DNA from 2 places in the Vallitalea sediminicola genome. Region 1 is predicted to be linked to the other one. Evidence: riboswitches for the same ligand, from Rfam matches in the RefSeq annotation. Region 1 holds a riboswitch; the other holds the start of a gene.
What was found. Region 1 has a riboswitch for cobalamin ahead of ACX6CF_RS00240 (sirohydrochlorin cobaltochelatase). Riboswitches for the same ligand answer to the same signal wherever they lie in the genome.
Positions count from the first base shown of each region.

Region 2: another riboswitch for cobalamin. It lies ahead of ACX6CF_RS09315 (ABC transporter substrate-binding protein); the one in region 1 lies ahead of ACX6CF_RS00240 (sirohydrochlorin cobaltochelatase).

Region 1 covers NZ_BTPT01000001.1:56,353-64,772, reverse strand. The annotation lists gene cobJ (precorrin-3B C(17)-methyltransferase) at 1-68, opposite strand, end outside; gene cobM (precorrin-4 C(11)-methyltransferase) at 70-837, opposite strand; gene cbiT (precorrin-6Y C5,15-methyltransferase (decarboxylating) subunit CbiT) at 935-1,516, opposite strand; gene cbiE (precorrin-6y C5,15-methyltransferase (decarboxylating) subunit CbiE) at 1,506-2,129, opposite strand; gene cbiD (cobalt-precorrin-5B (C(1))-methyltransferase CbiD) at 2,122-3,243, opposite strand; gene ACX6CF_RS00250 (precorrin-8X methylmutase) at 3,230-3,874, opposite strand; gene ACX6CF_RS00245 (cobyrinate a,c-diamide synthase) at 3,878-5,251, opposite strand; gene ACX6CF_RS00240 (sirohydrochlorin cobaltochelatase) at 5,248-6,027, opposite strand; cobalamin riboswitch at 6,163-6,310, opposite strand; cobalamin riboswitch at 6,440-6,646, shown strand; gene ACX6CF_RS00235 (ABC transporter substrate-binding protein) at 6,837-7,937, shown strand; gene ACX6CF_RS00230 (FecCD family ABC transporter permease) at 7,937-8,420, shown strand, end outside.
Region 2 covers NZ_BTPT01000020.1:34,171-42,590, reverse strand. The annotation lists gene ACX6CF_RS09315 (ABC transporter substrate-binding protein) at 1-1,345, opposite strand, end outside; cobalamin riboswitch at 1,552-1,696, opposite strand; gene ACX6CF_RS09310 (hypothetical protein) at 1,927-2,199, opposite strand; gene ACX6CF_RS09305 (C47 family peptidase) at 2,223-3,326, opposite strand; gene ACX6CF_RS09300 (VOC family protein) at 3,820-4,446, opposite strand; gene ACX6CF_RS09295 (helix-turn-helix domain-containing protein) at 4,500-5,468, opposite strand; gene ACX6CF_RS09290 (hypothetical protein) at 5,615-6,142, opposite strand; gene ACX6CF_RS09285 (MBL fold metallo-hydrolase) at 6,326-7,033, opposite strand; gene ACX6CF_RS09280 (serine hydrolase domain-containing protein) at 7,221-8,207, opposite strand; gene ACX6CF_RS09275 (MerR family transcriptional regulator) at 8,285-8,420, opposite strand, start outside.

The DNA.
Region 1 (8,420 bases):
ACTGCCTTTACTGTCATATTCTCTAATTGTCCCGGTCCAATACCAATAACAAAAATCTGCCCTTTCATCTTATCTCTCCTCACTACTGGTTGCTGATCTATACATATGACTAAAACCTTTATCGTATAGCTTTGATAGTGAATATTTATCTGACATAAAATCACCAATTAGAATCTGAGCAAATCTAGTAATAGATGCTTCTTCAACCTTCTTCTCAATATCTTCAAGAGTTCCTCTAACTATTTTTTCATCATCCCAAGTAGCTTTATAGACTACTGCAACAGGAGTTTTTGCATCATAACTCTTTCTTAATTTCCCTATTACTTCACCAATTGATTGAACTGATAAAAATATAGCCATTGAAGCCCTATGCTTAGCCAACTCTTCCAACTGTCCACCTTCACCATGACCCGTTCTGCCTGGTAATCTAGTGATAATAATCGTCTGGGAAACATCTGGCAATGTGAATTCCTCTTTTAATCTAGAAGCCGCAGCCACAAAAGAACTAACCCCTGGTATCACATCAAACTCAATCTTATGTTCAATCAATCTATCCATCTGCTCTCTAATAGCTCCATATATGGATGGGTCACCTGTATGCAGTCTAACAACCTTCTTATTGTCCTTTTCCATCTCTACCATTACTTGGATAACCTCATCCAAATCCATCTTGGCACTATTATGAATAATAACGTCTTCCTTACAATAAGTATCAATCAACTTAGGATTCACCAAAGAGCCTGCATATATAACACAATCAGCCTCTTGTAAAGCCTTCATCCCCTTAACCGTAATTAACTCAACATCTCCTGGTCCTGCTCCTACGAATAAAATCATAATGCATACTCCTTTATTTTTATTTATTTAATTTATTCTTCTTATTTATATTACTAATATTTGCAGTATCCGAGTAGGTGAGTATATATATACTCACCTACGGCAACTTAGCCGAAATAACATAAATCGGATTATTAGCTTTCATCATCCATCCACCTAATCGATGCCCTTTTGCCACCTGAACCAATGCAACATCAATATCTATAAATCTATCCTCTAAAGCTCTAAGAATCTTATATGTACTATCTAACAATATAGTATTAGCAACAAAAGTTCCACCTGACTTAAGATGGTCCAGAACAAAATCAATAATATCATCAATCTTCCTGCTCCCACCTCCTAGAAAAATACTGTCATAATATTTCCTAGGTATATCCTTTGGTGCTGATCCTTCAACTATCTGGGCATTCTCAAGTCCAAATTTCTTAACATTCTTCTCTGTCAACTTGACAGCTTCTGTTTTTTGATCAATAGCAGTAACTTCACCTTCACTACATATCAAACCACACTCAACAGTTATACTGCCTGTACCACAACCAATATCCAGAACATGAGATGTAGAATTAAGTCTGAGCTTTGATACAGTTATGGCTCTTACCTCTGATTTTGTCATTGGTACTTTATCTCTAATGAATTCTTCATCTGGAATACCAAACATATACTTTTTATTATTCTTCATTTTCAATCACCACCACACTCAACACTGAAAATTCCTGTTTCATAATATTCTCTGGAATATCAATAGTAATCTTTTCATCATCATATGAAAGATTCTCTCCCACAATCATTGTAACATTTCTAACTCCTGCATCTATTAATTGTCCAGCAATACAACTTGGAGAATTTTTCTTGTCAGTTAACAAAAATATACCTTTCCTATCTTTTAGAATATTCATCCATTTGATTTCTCTTCCATGCAAACTATATAATCCATAGTCCTTATAACTCTTTCCTATTCTGCTAAATAGATATTGATAAGAACTTATTCCTGGTATTACATTAATATATTCCTTACCTATCTTATTCTGTAGATAATCTAACAAACTGTAGAATCCTGTATCACCTGAAACAATGACAGCTATCTTTTTCTTATTCTTGTTATCTATTATATAATCACACATACCTTGAAGATTAGAATTATATGTATATACTTCTTTATTATAGGAAGCAAAAATCTCTAGATTTCTCTTTCCTCCAACTATTACATCACATTGTTCAATGCTTCTATAAGCTATGGGAAGAATATAATCTCTATTCCCAGGACCAATACCAACCACATCTATTTTATTCATGCTTAATCTCTCCTATAATAGATTGAACTTTATCACTTATCGCTAATAGCTCCGTCATGTTAAAATATAGTATACCTATATCTAAATTATCATAAATATACCCTTCACAATTAGTAGCTGCTTTGTTAGCTAATACTGTAAAAACTTCTTCCATACCTGTCTTCTTAATAATCTTAGCCGCTTCATCAGTAGTTGTACAATTCATTATACTTATTAGACCTTCTTGCTTCATCCCCATAATACCTAAGTAGGCAGCCAATATTTCCAATCTTGTAGAACTGACTCTATTGTGAGTATAATATATACCCCCAGCTGGTTTAATTAATTTTCCAATATGACCTGCAATTAATATTTTTCCAAAACCTAGCTGTGCACATTTCTCTAGTGCAAAACCTAGATAATTACTCATCTTGACGATAGAGATGTTTTTTATACCTGAGTACTTGATAAATAGTTTCTCTCCAATATTACCTGGAACTAATATTACATATTTATTGTTTTTCTTGTGAGCTATCTTCAATTCAAGGGCTATGGTCTCTTTTAAAGCATCTTCTGACATAGGTTCTACTATACCTGTTGTTCCAAGTACAGATAAGCCTCCAATAATTCCTAATTTGGGATTGAATGTTTTCTTAGCTAATTCTTCTCCCTTAGGAATACTGATAATAACATCAACTCCAATATTTTCTTCAAAAATAGAACCTATTGATTCTCTTATCATTCTAAGAGGTGTAGGATTAATTGCATAGTGATTAACTGGTATCTGTAAACCTTCTTTGGTAACTCTGCCGACTCCCTTACCTCCAGTTATATTGATCTTATCATCTTCCCTTAAAATTACTTCTGCGAATACTTCAACACCATTAGTGATGTCTGGATCATCACCAGAATCTTTTATTATACAGCATGATGCTTTTTTATCATCATATTCGCATCTATGTACATCAAGATTTAATTCCCATCCTTTTGGTGTATCAATCTTAACTGATTTTACGAAAGTTTGATTTTTAAGCATATAAGCAGCCGCTTTCGTTGCAGCTGCAGCACAAGAACCTGTTGTATAGCCTGTCCTTAATTTTTTGCACCCTTTGTAAACATATCTACTGTTTGACAACTTTTTTCACCGCTTCTCTTAATACAGCGTTAATTATTGCTACTACAATAGTACTTCCACCTTTTCTTCCTTTTGTTATTATAGATGGAATATCTTCATCCCATAGAGCATCTTTAGATTCGGCTGCTCCAACAAATCCTACCGGCACACCAATTACTGCTTTTACCGTATCAACTTTATTTTTATTATTTTGATCTATAAGACGAAATAATGCAGTTGGAGCATTACCTACAGCAAATACTTTATCTCCTGGTATCTTAAGCGCTAAGTCAACTGCTGCCATTGACCGTGTGATACCTTGTTCTTTTGAAATCTTATAAGCTTCTTCTGAACCTACTAGACATTCTATTTTTATACCTAATTGCTCTGTAAGCTTTTTGCTGATACCCGCTTTTATCATCTGTGTATCAGTAATGATTGTACACCCTTTTTCAAAAGCGTCTAATATAATATTTTCTACTTGTTCTTTGAATAATAATATATCTTCATAAATGAAATCTGTAGTAGTATGAATAACTCTTTGCATAATACTCAATCTTAATGGTGCAAGATCTGTATTTTTCATACTCTCATATATGATCCTAAAACTTTCTTCTTCTATTTTTCTTGGATTAGCTATGAAATCATGCATTACTTATCTCCTTTTGTCTTTTATTGTTAACGCTGTCTTAAGAAATTTTTCTGGTATATTAAGTTCAGCTGGGAAATAGATATGTGGATACATCCCATATACGTTTTTATATAACTTCCCACACTGCCATGTTTTATCTCTTTTTGATCCTGTTATATATGTAGGTTCCTTAGTTCTATCTACTATTGACCTGTGAAATTCATGTGCTCTGAATACTGTATTCTCATTGAATATAGGAGTATCCTTATCTGCTTTTACCGAAACATACCCAAAATTCTGGAGTCTTTTTTTCATATATGCTCCACCCTTATATATTCCAACCATTTCATATGTTTCATTTTCCAGATTGGTAATAGTCTCATGAAGATACATATACCCTCCGCACTCTGCATATATAGGAATATCTTCATCGGCTTTTTTCCTAATATCTTCCATCAGACTAGTATTATTTGACAGTTCCTTGGCAAATACTTCAGGGTAACCACCTGCTAGATATATCCCATCACATTTATCAGGTAATGATTTATCTCGTAGAGGACTAAAGTAATGAATATGAGCTCCTAATTCTATTAATATTTCTATATTTTCATTGTAATGAAATGAGAATGCTTTATCTTTTGCTACAGCAATATGTACATCAAATTGATTATTGGTTTTAACTCTATCAGGCTCTTCTAATGGTTCTGCATTCCCAGCTATCTCAATCAACTTATCAATATCTACAGTATCAGTGATAGTATCTGCGAGTTTATGAATCTTTGCATTCATATCCCTTATTTCACTACTTTGAATAAGTCCTAGATGTCTGCTTTCCAGTTTCACTTCATCTAGTTTTGGTAGATATCCTATTACTGGAACATCCGTATTGATTTCAATAGTTTCTTTTAATATTTCATAATGTCTTTCTGACATGGGAAGATTAATTATTACGCCTTTTATCGAGATATCTCTAAAAGTTTTCATTCCATGAACTATTGCCGCAGCACTGGTTGACATTCCCTTTACATTCATCACCAATATAACAGGGGATTTCAGTATCTTGGATATATGCGCTGTACTACCAATCATAGGCTCACTGCCATAACCATCATATAATCCCATGACACCTTCAATGATACTTATGTCTGCATCTTGATTATATTTATCAAATAGATATCTGTTCATCTGGTCTTTCAAAAGCCATCCATCTATGTTAATACTGGGTCTACCAGTTACACTTTCATGGAATCCCGTGTCTATGTAATCAGGTCCTACTTTATATGGTTGTACTTTTAATCCTCTTTTACATAATGCGGCCATTAACGCTATTGTAAGAGTCGTTTTACCCGTTCCGCTATTTGGAGCTGATATAATTAATCTAGGTTTTTCCGTCATCATTGATTATTCACTGCTTCCTTTAGGTGATTAAGATAAATTTTTCTAATTGCTTGGTTACCACCTAATCCTTTAGTTATTGTTCTAACTTCTATATCATTAGCAATTAGTACATTTTTCCATGAATCTTCTTCGTCTCCTGCCATATCATTGTGGGCATGATCTCCTGCAACTACCAAAAATGGCATAAGAACTGCTTTACTGTATTTTCCTTTTTTCAATCTCTTGATAATTGATTCAATTCCATCTTCTATAGTTCCTATCAATATTGGTAACTGTTCATTTTCTAGAAGATATTGTAAATAATAATAGCTTGTATTAGCATAATGTTCAGTACCATGCCCTAGCAATACAACAGCTTCATTAGTATCTACACTAGGGATATAAGTTTTCAATGCTTCTATAACTTCTTTATAATCATTTTTATGATATAGCAAAGGGCATGAAAGAGTAATATGTACATTTTTATTATGATTCATTATATTAACTATTGTTTTTATCTTATCATACTCAAAACCTGGTATTATATGGGTTGGTTGTACAATGATGTGTTCAAAACCTTCTTCAATCAATCGTTTTAATGCTTCCTTTGGTGTATCTATTAATATATTTTTTTCTTTTAACTTTCTTATTATTATGTTAGATGTAAATGCACGTACTACCTTATAATCAGTGTATGTAGTCTCTATCAATTTTTCTATAGGTTCTATCTGTTCTCTTCTTGCACTTTCATAACTACTTCCAAAACTTACAACTAATATCGCTTTTTTCTTTTCCATAATAACTGCCTCCTTATATATAATAAAAAACTCTTACCTACAACGAGATAAGAGTATGATATACATTATTTATTAATGAATAATAAATAGTTACACCCTCTGTCCCTCGCAAAGTTTTTACGCAAAATAATACGTAAGTGTATTAGGATTAAAATAGGTACTCTGACTATAATAACTTCCTTAATATAAAAGGAAATTATTTACACAGTGGCGTGACCGTTCAGGATTCTAACCTGATTCCCTTTGAGAATTAATAAGAATTATCCTCAAACATATATATTTCTATTTAATCGTTAATTAATTTAATCTTATAATAAATCATATAAAGCCCTATGTCAATGAAACATTAATAATGTAATGCTATCCATATCACATTGACATTACCATAAAACTATGATACTATTTCTTTAAAATTTAATAGTTCTTTGAAGGTGCTTTTATAATGTTAAACCAACAAAATTTACCATTATAAGATAATAGGGAATGAGGTGTGAATCCTCTACAGCCCCCGCTACTGTAAGTAGGGATGAAATCTTAGATATATCACTGGGAAACTGGGAAGATTAAGAGAGTAAATTGAACTACGAGTCAGGAAACCTGCCTTTAATAATCCATGTAACTAACTTCGGGTGAGAAGATACGATTACATTAATTAATTAATAATTTTACATATGATAAACTTATTTAATTTGTTAATATAACTTACAACGATTAGTTGTAGGTTTTTTTATTTATATCACTCCTTAAAAGACTATTAGATTAAAATTCAATGATACCTTAATAAAAGAATTTCTAGGAGGACTTTAATAATGAAAAACATGAAACGTATCGCCATTTTATTAATCTTTATTTTGACCGTTACTTCATTTAGTGGATGTTCTAAACAGCAGGATTCATCAAAAACTACTGTTACTCCAGATAACACTGAGAAAACTACTGATGAAGATAAAGATGTTGAAAAAGATACAGCTACATCTAGTGATGATTCAGAAAAAGATTCTGCAACTGAAGATTCACAGGCATTACCCGAATTCATAGTCGAAGATACTGATACAACTATTACATATTTGAACCCATTAGGTGATGAACAAACAATTACTAAGAATCCAAAAAAAGTTGTTGTTCTTATGAATTCTATTCTAGATATCTGGTATCTAGCAGGTGGAGAAGCCATTGCTAGAGTAAGTGGTAAAACTAATGTTCCAGAAGCTGCTAAGGATATTGAACAAGTGGGAAAAGTAAACGCACCTAGTGTTGAAAAAATATTATCTCTAGAACCTGACTTAGTTATCTTAAGCTCAACTAGAAGCCAACACGTAGAAATGGAAGATATACTAAAAAGCAATAACATAGAATATGCATATGTTGATGTTAGTAATAATCCTTACAGTAGATTTAATGATACATTAAGATTATTTACAAAGATTACTGGTAGAGATGATATTTATGATTCAGAAGTAAAAGCTCTACAGGAAAATGTAAATAAAATCTGTGAAAAAGCAAAAAAAGAAGAACAGCCTAATGTATTTATTTTATTTGGTTCTTCAAAATATGTAAAAGCAGAACTTTCTACAGGTCTAGTAGGAAATATGTTAGAAATGCTTGGAGCTAACAATATTATTACTGATTCACCAGTTGAAAATAGTTCAAAAGTAGATTTTAGTTTGGAAAAAATCCTTGAAAAAGACCCTGATGTAATATTAGTTGTTCCTATGGGGGATCTTGAAAAAGTTAAGACTCGTATAAAAGATGACTTAGAATCAAATGAAGCATGGGCTACACTTACAGCAATAAAAGAAGGTAATGTACATTATCTTCCACCAGAATTATTCCATTACAAACCAAATGCAAAATATCCTGAAGCATTTGAATATTTAGCTAAAATATTATATCCTCAGGTATTTAAATAATGAACGAATTAAAAAACAGACATTCTTATAAGATTACCATACTAATCATTTTGCTAATTGTTACTTTCATATCATTTCTTTTTAGTATTAGTTTAGGTGCTTTTAAGATATCAGTTCCAGAAATATTAAAAGCTATATTTATTGATGAAACAGGAGTCAATAGAAATATTATATGGAAAGTAAGAGTTCCAAGGTCACTTGTAGCTGGAACTGTTGGTATATGTTTGTCTTTGGCTGGAGGCATGTTACAGGGGGTAATGAGAAACCCCCTAGCTTCACCTAATACTATTGGTGTTTCTTCTGGAGCGGGATTAGGTGCTGTTTTCATCCTAGTTGTCTTTCCTGATTATGATTATCTTGTTACACCAATTGCTTTTGCTTTTGCATTATTTACTACTATGTTAATATACATACTTTCTTGGAAGAATGGTATTAAGCCACTTAGAATGATATTAGCAGGTATTGCTGTATCATCATTTTTAG
Region 2 (8,420 bases), on a different contig from region 1:
CTTTTATCTTCAAACTAATATCAAAATCACCTGCTTTTACCACATCATTCCATGCTGAACTTTCAAGAATTGTAATCTCAGCATCTATTCCCAGTTCACTAAGTTGAGCCTGCAATAACTGGGCTTCTTCTTTGTTTGGATATCTATCTAGCTCTCCTTGTCTTAACACGAAAGAAACTTTTACTCTTTCATCACCGAGAATTTCTTTTGCCAATTCTTTTGCTTTTTTAACATCCTGTTCAATTTCAAATTCTTTATAGAAAGGAGTACATGCATTAAGTACATTTACTGTAGGTTCACCTAAACCTGCATAAAAACTATCAATAATCAATTGTCTATCAATTAATAAACTGACTGCCTGTCTCAATCTTAGATCATTAAAAGGCTCTTTGTTACCGTTCAAAAGTATATAGTGAGTAATTGTACTTGGTGTGTGTGATATGCCAAATCGATTGTCTTTAATTAGTTCCATAGCCATTACAGGCTGAATAGCCCCAAGATCAATAACACCCATTACCTCTTCTGCTTTTAATGCTGCAAATCGTGTATCTGGTGATGGGATTACTTTTATTTTAATTCTTTTTGCTAATGCTTTTTCACCATAATAATCATTATTTTTCTCAATTACACAATATTCATCAAGAACATTTTCAGTTAATTTGAAAGGACCAGTTCCCATAGGGAAACCATTGAAATTACCTTCCTCATCAAAATTATTAGGACTAAACATAGCACTACCAAAATCAGTCATTGAATAATCCAATGTTGGCAAAGGATTTTCAAAAACTAACTCTATGGTATAATCATCTTTTTTATTCACTTCAAGTAACCCAGGATATGTTCTGTTAACATCCATTCCATAAAAACTTGAAGACTTTTTCCCTAGTTTCATTCGGTTGAAATTCGCAATAACAGCATCTGCATTAAATACTTCTCCATCATGGAACGAAACACCTTCTCTTAACTTGAATGTCCATACAGTATAATCTTCGTTTGCAGAATAACTCGCTGCAAGTTTTGGCTTAGGACCATAATCTGAACCTTTTGTAATAAGCGGTTCCCATACCATCAATGCAGAACTACAGTAATAGGCATCTTTTTCTCCCGGTGCAATATTCCTCGTTCCTGCTAGTACAATCTCTTTGGATTGGTCAACTAACACTTCTTCATCCACCAGCTTCACTGAATCTGTGTTATCTTTAGCCGTACCATTATCTACATTTGCTGCTCCTGCTTTTTGTTCTTCTTGTAGATTTTGATCTCCTTTTATGTCTTGATTACTCTTACATCCTGTAATCATTATAATGAGAACCAAAAAAGTTACTAATACTGCTCTTTTTTTCATTGTTTTCTCCTCTTCCTTATTTTTTATATTTTATATGGACTCCTTATTTAAATATTGTAACTCCATATTAAAACAATCTACTAAAAGAGGATAACAAACAATTTAATTCTTAAATAAAAAAAGCCCCTAACAAACGTTAAGAGGCCTTTAACCCATTTATAAAAGCAACTAAAATGATAAGTACGAATTTTAATCCCCTTTCGACTAATCTAATACCTATTAAGGCAGGTCTCCTGACTCGTAGTATATAATATAAATATCATCACTACTTACAGTGGTGGGTCCGCGTCAGCCTTTAACTGACTTTCCTATTCTCCTTATTGCTAAGGCACCTTAATATACTATATATTCAATTGTAATTTCCTTATTTGTATATCACTAACATTATACCTGCAAAAATCAAAGAACACAATAGTTATTAAGAATTTAGCCTGTTATTTTGTAGAAATTTGTAGAATCCATGATTTTATGGATGATAGATACAAATAATAAGTGAACCACCATTGTCTTAAAAAACATAAGTGATTCACTATATTTGGGGTTGGGACTGTTATTTAGATATAAAAATTTAATTATCTATTCTATATTGCTTTTTTATCTTTTTCGAATCTTATCAGTTCATCATTTTCAAGACCTTCGTTAAATCTAAGATAGATTCTACTCTTATCTTCATCTACATAAACTTTTGTATTCTTATATCCATCTTTATTTGTTTGAAACTCTTCTGTTGGCATTTTACAGCTATTAATTATTTTAATAATTGTACCTACATATGTTATTGATTTAACCATATTACTATATGGGTATGATTTGGGTAATTCTGAAGATATTCCATATAGGTTACTATCATACATTACATATGGCTTTTTAACAGCTTTTATAATTTACTCCAATCATATATTGTGGTATCCCACTTAAAACTTGCTGAAGGGTCTACTGTATATACTTGAGTATCCATTGGCATTGTTTCATAGTATTTATACCAAGGATTCCATATTGAATACGTATTGTTAACTTTATCATAACCTCTAAGCACTAATGCATGTCTAGCTCCTTCGTAATCCCCTCTGCCTTCGCATCCTATATACATTGGCTGAGAATTGTCTATTTGTGAAACTACTGAACTAAGTGATAGTGTATATGATCTCCTTCTTGGATAAAGACCTTTCCTCTGTGCATACCTAATAAGTTGATAATTAGTAATATACTCATCTTCTAATTTTTCGCTATTTGGATGATAATATGTCATTATATCTTTTGCGTATACATTAGTATTAGTTTTATATCTAATTATAGCAGCTCCAGCAAAGGCGGAACACCATGATTGTCGCCCTTGAACCTCGGCTAAATCAAGGGATAAATTATTTGATGATACACTGTCTATAGAAAATAATCGTCTTCTTGAACTATGCAGACCTTTAATAATATTTTTATTATTTTTTTCATTTATGTTTATTGTAATATTATTATGATCCTTATTATTTATTGAGTAATTACTAGCACTTCTACCTAGAGGATCTTTTTTAATTGTAGTAACCTTATCCTTAATTACGGTTACTACATTTCCATTATTCATAGCTAATCTTGCTGGACTATTTGTTGTTGTTTTTCCACTAACACTTAAAAGCTCATTTACTAAGTAAGGAGATAATATGCCTGTAATATTTCCATCTACCTTATATACCCTAAATGTATATTTAAGTTGTCCTTTTTGAAATACAGGGAAATAAAACACATCAAGATCGGATTCTTTTTCTTTTTCTATACTAAATACCTGTCCTATTGTAATATCTTCTAAACTAATTTCACCCTCATTGTGTTTTGAGTTTAGAAAATTGTCAATATTATTATTTACATAATTATGTATACTCTGAGGGCACTCCTTAGTTAAAAGATATACTCCCAAATCACTTGCATTACTAACTATTGTAGTGGATATAAATAAACATGCTACTAATAATAAACTTAATATTTTTTTCATTTATTTTTTCCTCCCTATTCTATTTATTACTTTATAACATAACCTATTGTTGCCAGTTACATTTTAATTTGCTATATATGTTATATTTATGTTGATTCTTGTAAATTAACTGTATCTCTAAATGTCAATTTAGATATTTATATTTTATCACTCCTTTCATTAATACATTATACAATAAATTATTTAAATAATTTGTAGATTTATAGCAAATATATATTATTCTTAATATTTTTAATTTAAGCGCTATTATTATTGTACATTTTAATGTTAAACATAGCACCAACTTTAATATAATAATTTCAATATACATATTTTAAATATTTAATAATTTTTAAAATTAAAATATATATTTTAGCATTTGATAATAAAAATAAACGTACTGAATCATCTCGTAAAACACAAAAAATAGGCATCTGATTGATATAATCAAATCCTATCTCTTTGTTTTCTCACACTGAGGTACCGTGTGTAGACATATTTTTTTAGTTAAGTACTAATTTAATTTCATATACTCGTATTCTAAATCTTTAACTCCTACGCCTACAAACAACTTAAGTCTTTCATCGTCACATAACTGTTTAATAACAGGGAAAAACTCCTCTTTAGTCCCGAAAGAAACACTTTTTATCCGTTTCACTCCATTTGGATGCACGTAATCCTTTGGAGGTCTTACATTGATGTTAAACTTGGTTGCCAAAACTGGAATTTCCAGATCATTAGGAAAGATACCTTTAAACCGCAATTTTCTATTCTTAGCGTCTGTCCTCCCTGATTTTGCCTTCAAATATTTTAGATTTGCTTTATCAAGGATTTGTTGCTCAATATCCACATCAAACCTATCATTTTCTATGGCAACTCCAATCAATCCTTCACTGGAATCATCCCAGGTATTAAGTCTATGTACAAAAGCTTTTTTACCAATGAACTTAAATATTTTCTTTGCAAAGGAAGGTACACCTGTATTATGTAATAATTCAAGATATGGTCCTTCCGCAAAATATATTAAGGCATTACAAGAATTTTTATTCTTGCCATATTCAACTGTAAAACCTTTATTAGTATATTCTTTTACAGCCTCCTCCAAGTCATTTACTTTATATATAACATGTCCTAACTTCATTTTTAACTCCTTTTCTATTCTTTTATTTTAATTAAAGTCATATGCACTTTTCATCATCCTTTATCCGAAACATCTATTCTGGTTTTCCTGTATTCTTTTGGTAATTTTCCTATGACCTCTTTAAATGCACTGGAGAACTTACTGGGATTAGTATAACCAACCATCAATCCTATGTCAGCGATGGAAAAGTCACTGAGCATTAACTTTTTGGCTGCATAGTTCATTCTGTATTCACGCATATATGTATTAAGGGGTTTACCGTACATCCCCTTAAAGCAGTTGGTCATAGCTGTTTGGGGAATCTTGTATTTATCTGATAGCTCCTTAAGGGTAAAACGGTGCTCCAAGTCGCCGGTTATGGTATGATGGATCAGTTTCACTTTCTCAATATGGAGTTTATAAAAACATTCATCCACCTCATTAACTGCATGGATATCCGAAGAATCCAGTAATAATAAAAGTTCCATAATTTTCAATATGATATATGTATTTTTATGGTGATTCTTAGAATGTCTGATATTAGAAAAAATTTGGTTCACCACAGGGTGATTTCTAACGAAATAAGGTGATGAATGAGCAGTAAACTTTCTACGCATCTGTTCCAGATCCACAGGAAAATCCAAAAAATTCTGGGTAATCGATTCTTGAGCACTAGGCAAGAAAAAGCATAGAGTTATATCATAAAAATGATTCAATGGAAAAATATACTTACGTATGGGATTTTCACGACTATCCATAATCATATCACCTGGTTTTTGATAATATATCTTTCCTTTTTCCAGTGGTACTTCAAGTCTACCTTCATAACAGTAATCCAGACAGAATACATCTGCATTATGCTCCAATTCACTCTCTAAACTACTCATATGAATGTCACTTAAAATCAGGTAGATACCATCCAATATTTCATAAGATGTCATTACTCCTTCACCAGTCTCATTTCTTATAATACTAACTCTAGACACCTCATTTTCTATAATTGATACGGATGCACCTGCATTCATTTGTTCTATCCCTGCCATATTTTTCCCTTTCTTAAATAAATTAATATCATTCATTATATAGTATATGAATTTTCCTTTCCACTCCATTTCAATGTAAAATGCTCTATCTCATTATGACTTTTCGGGTCTGTAGTACTATTTATATTTGAATGAGGATAACATCTTTAGAGTCTTAATGAATTCAACTTAATTATTATTTCCTTCCATTCCTTAACAAGTAATCTATTGTAGTCTACTTCATTTGTATTCATATAATTTTCTAAATCTTTGTAGCATACTTTATGTTCTATCAATATTTCCTCTATCATTTTGTGTATCTTTAAAATTTCAGAATAATTAAAGTCCTCTAAATCATCCTGAAGTATTTCTACTAATCTATTATCAAATGTATTTTTCTTACCCGATACACCTGATATTCTATATGCACTACATAACTCGTTGTAATGATCATACATTTCAAAACCAAGCTTATATATTTTTTTGTCCCTATCTTCTTGCATGTTGTCTTGTTCTAACAACTCAATGATTCCACAATTATCTACTGCAAACCCCCATGATTCAATTGTAATATTAGAATCAACATAACTTTTCAACTTATAATATTTTGAGCTAAATATTATTAACAATACACTTAAAATTACTATTACAATAGATGAAATCTTATTTTCAAAAATATATTTAATTAATCTCAAAATTAACCTCCCTCAAACCGCATCATCATATAAAATATTCTTCTCTTAAAACATAAAAAGAAATAGGCATCTGATTAATATACTCAAATCCTATCTCTTCATTTTCTCACACTGTGATACCGTATGTAGACATGTTTTTTTAGTCAAGTATGTACTGTAAAACACCTTTTAAATTTATAAATATTACTCTGTAGCTTTTACCATATTTTCTTTCTTATTTTTGTAAATATTCTTTTTAAGTTTTTCTATTTCAAAAATTTCCCCATGTGCAGGATATATCGTCTTGACATTTTCCTTAATAAGCTTCTCCCAGCTTTGATAGTATTGTTTCAAATCAGTAATTAAAATAACACAATATCTTGTTCCCATAAAATTCATCATATTTGCAGCAGCATCACCTACAATACAAATCCCATCATTGAGTAGTAGTGAAATTGAATCAACTGTGTGCCCTGGTGTATAAATAATTTTTCCGGGAACATCTATTCCAATTTCTCTTAATGTTGTTTCCTCACTAATTATAATATCATTATTGTCTACTTTATAAGCTGGAAAAGTAGAGTCCCATTCTTTATTTAATTTCTTAAACATTTTTATTGTCATATTGACTCTACGGTTAATATATCCGCAACCAGAAGGCATATCGTTTTTTCCCTTTGCAACAAGAGCTACACATTTTTCATGCATAATAATTTGACAAGATTTATTGCAATTCTTTATTTCATTTAATAGACCTGCGTGATCATCATGGTGATGGGTTAATAAGACATAAGCAATATCATTGATGCTGATATTTAGATTTGATAAGCTTCTGTAAAACAATGCTTTGTCTTTTTCATAGCCTGTATCTATAAGTAAATACTTATTCTTAATGGGAATTAGATAACACATTGTTGCACTTAATTTTAATTTGATTATTTCTATAATTTCTCCCCCTTTCCTTTTTTGATATTTAGTTAATCACATAACTATAAAAACCTAACAATTTTATCCATTATTGTTTTAGTAACTAAAATATATCATGAGAATAAAAATTTGTCAATATATTTTAGCTACTAAAACATTTTCATAGCCCTATTCATTCTTTCTTGAATATTGGTTCAATATATTCTTTTATAAATTCTATCCTATCTGTTACATTTTGCCTAAAAAAAGAAGCAATAGAAACTACTATTTTTTTCTTTGCATTGAAATAAATCACATTTCCTCCGTCTCCCATAGCTGCACAGGTCTGTTCTTTTTCATCAATAATCCACCATAAATAACCATACGCAAGATTGATTTTTCCCCATCGGCTATGTTCCTTTATACTCTCGTTCATCCATCTTGTTGAAACAATTTGTTTTCCATTCCACATTCCACCATCTAAGTATAATTGACCTATTTTTGCCATATCTCTAGGAGAAAGAGTAAGCCCCCATCCTCCTGCATTTACTCCAGCCCCATCAGCAACCCATCCGCTGATACTCTTAGATTTATTGAATTCCAGTTGTTCCTCTTTACTATGAAAAATCACATTACTCTCAACAGTAATTCCTAGTGGTGAGAATAAGTTTTCTGTTGCAAAATCTAACACAGATTGCCCAGTTACTTTTACAAGTATCCCTGACAAGATATCTGGTCCTATGAGTGGAGTGTATTTAAATTCCCCTATCTTCCCTCTGCCCCCCAATAAATCAAGTGTAAATTTTACCCAATCATTACTGGTAAAATACTTTATGTAGGGTACAACAGCCTTATATCTATATGGAGCTGTCATTGTCAGCAAATTTTCAAGTGTAACATTCTGTATTGTTTTTTCTTTTTTTTTAACTACGTAATCTGGGAAGAAATCCAATACTTTCTGGTTGATACTTTTGATATACCCTTTATCTACGGCAATCCCTATCAATATGGAAATAATACTTTTTGTTACTGAATAAACATGAATTCGGCTGGTAGCAGTACATTCATTGAAGTAATTTTCATATAATGTTTTACCATCTTGTAATACAACCATACCTGCAATATTGCTATAATCATTCTTTATTTTCTTTTCCAACTCTGTTACTTTTTCTTGATTCATATAATTTTCTCCTTTATCATTTACTGTGTTTCTAGGTAAATGGGCTTTTCTTAGTTCAATATGATAATATGAAAGTTTTACACTTTCTTTTTGACAGGATAATAAATTTCAGTTATAAGCTCACTTTCTTTTTGAACTTGAGAAGGGTCAGTTACATATACTTCATAAAGTGCATTGTTAGATTCATAGCCTTCCTTTTCTACCCATTCACGT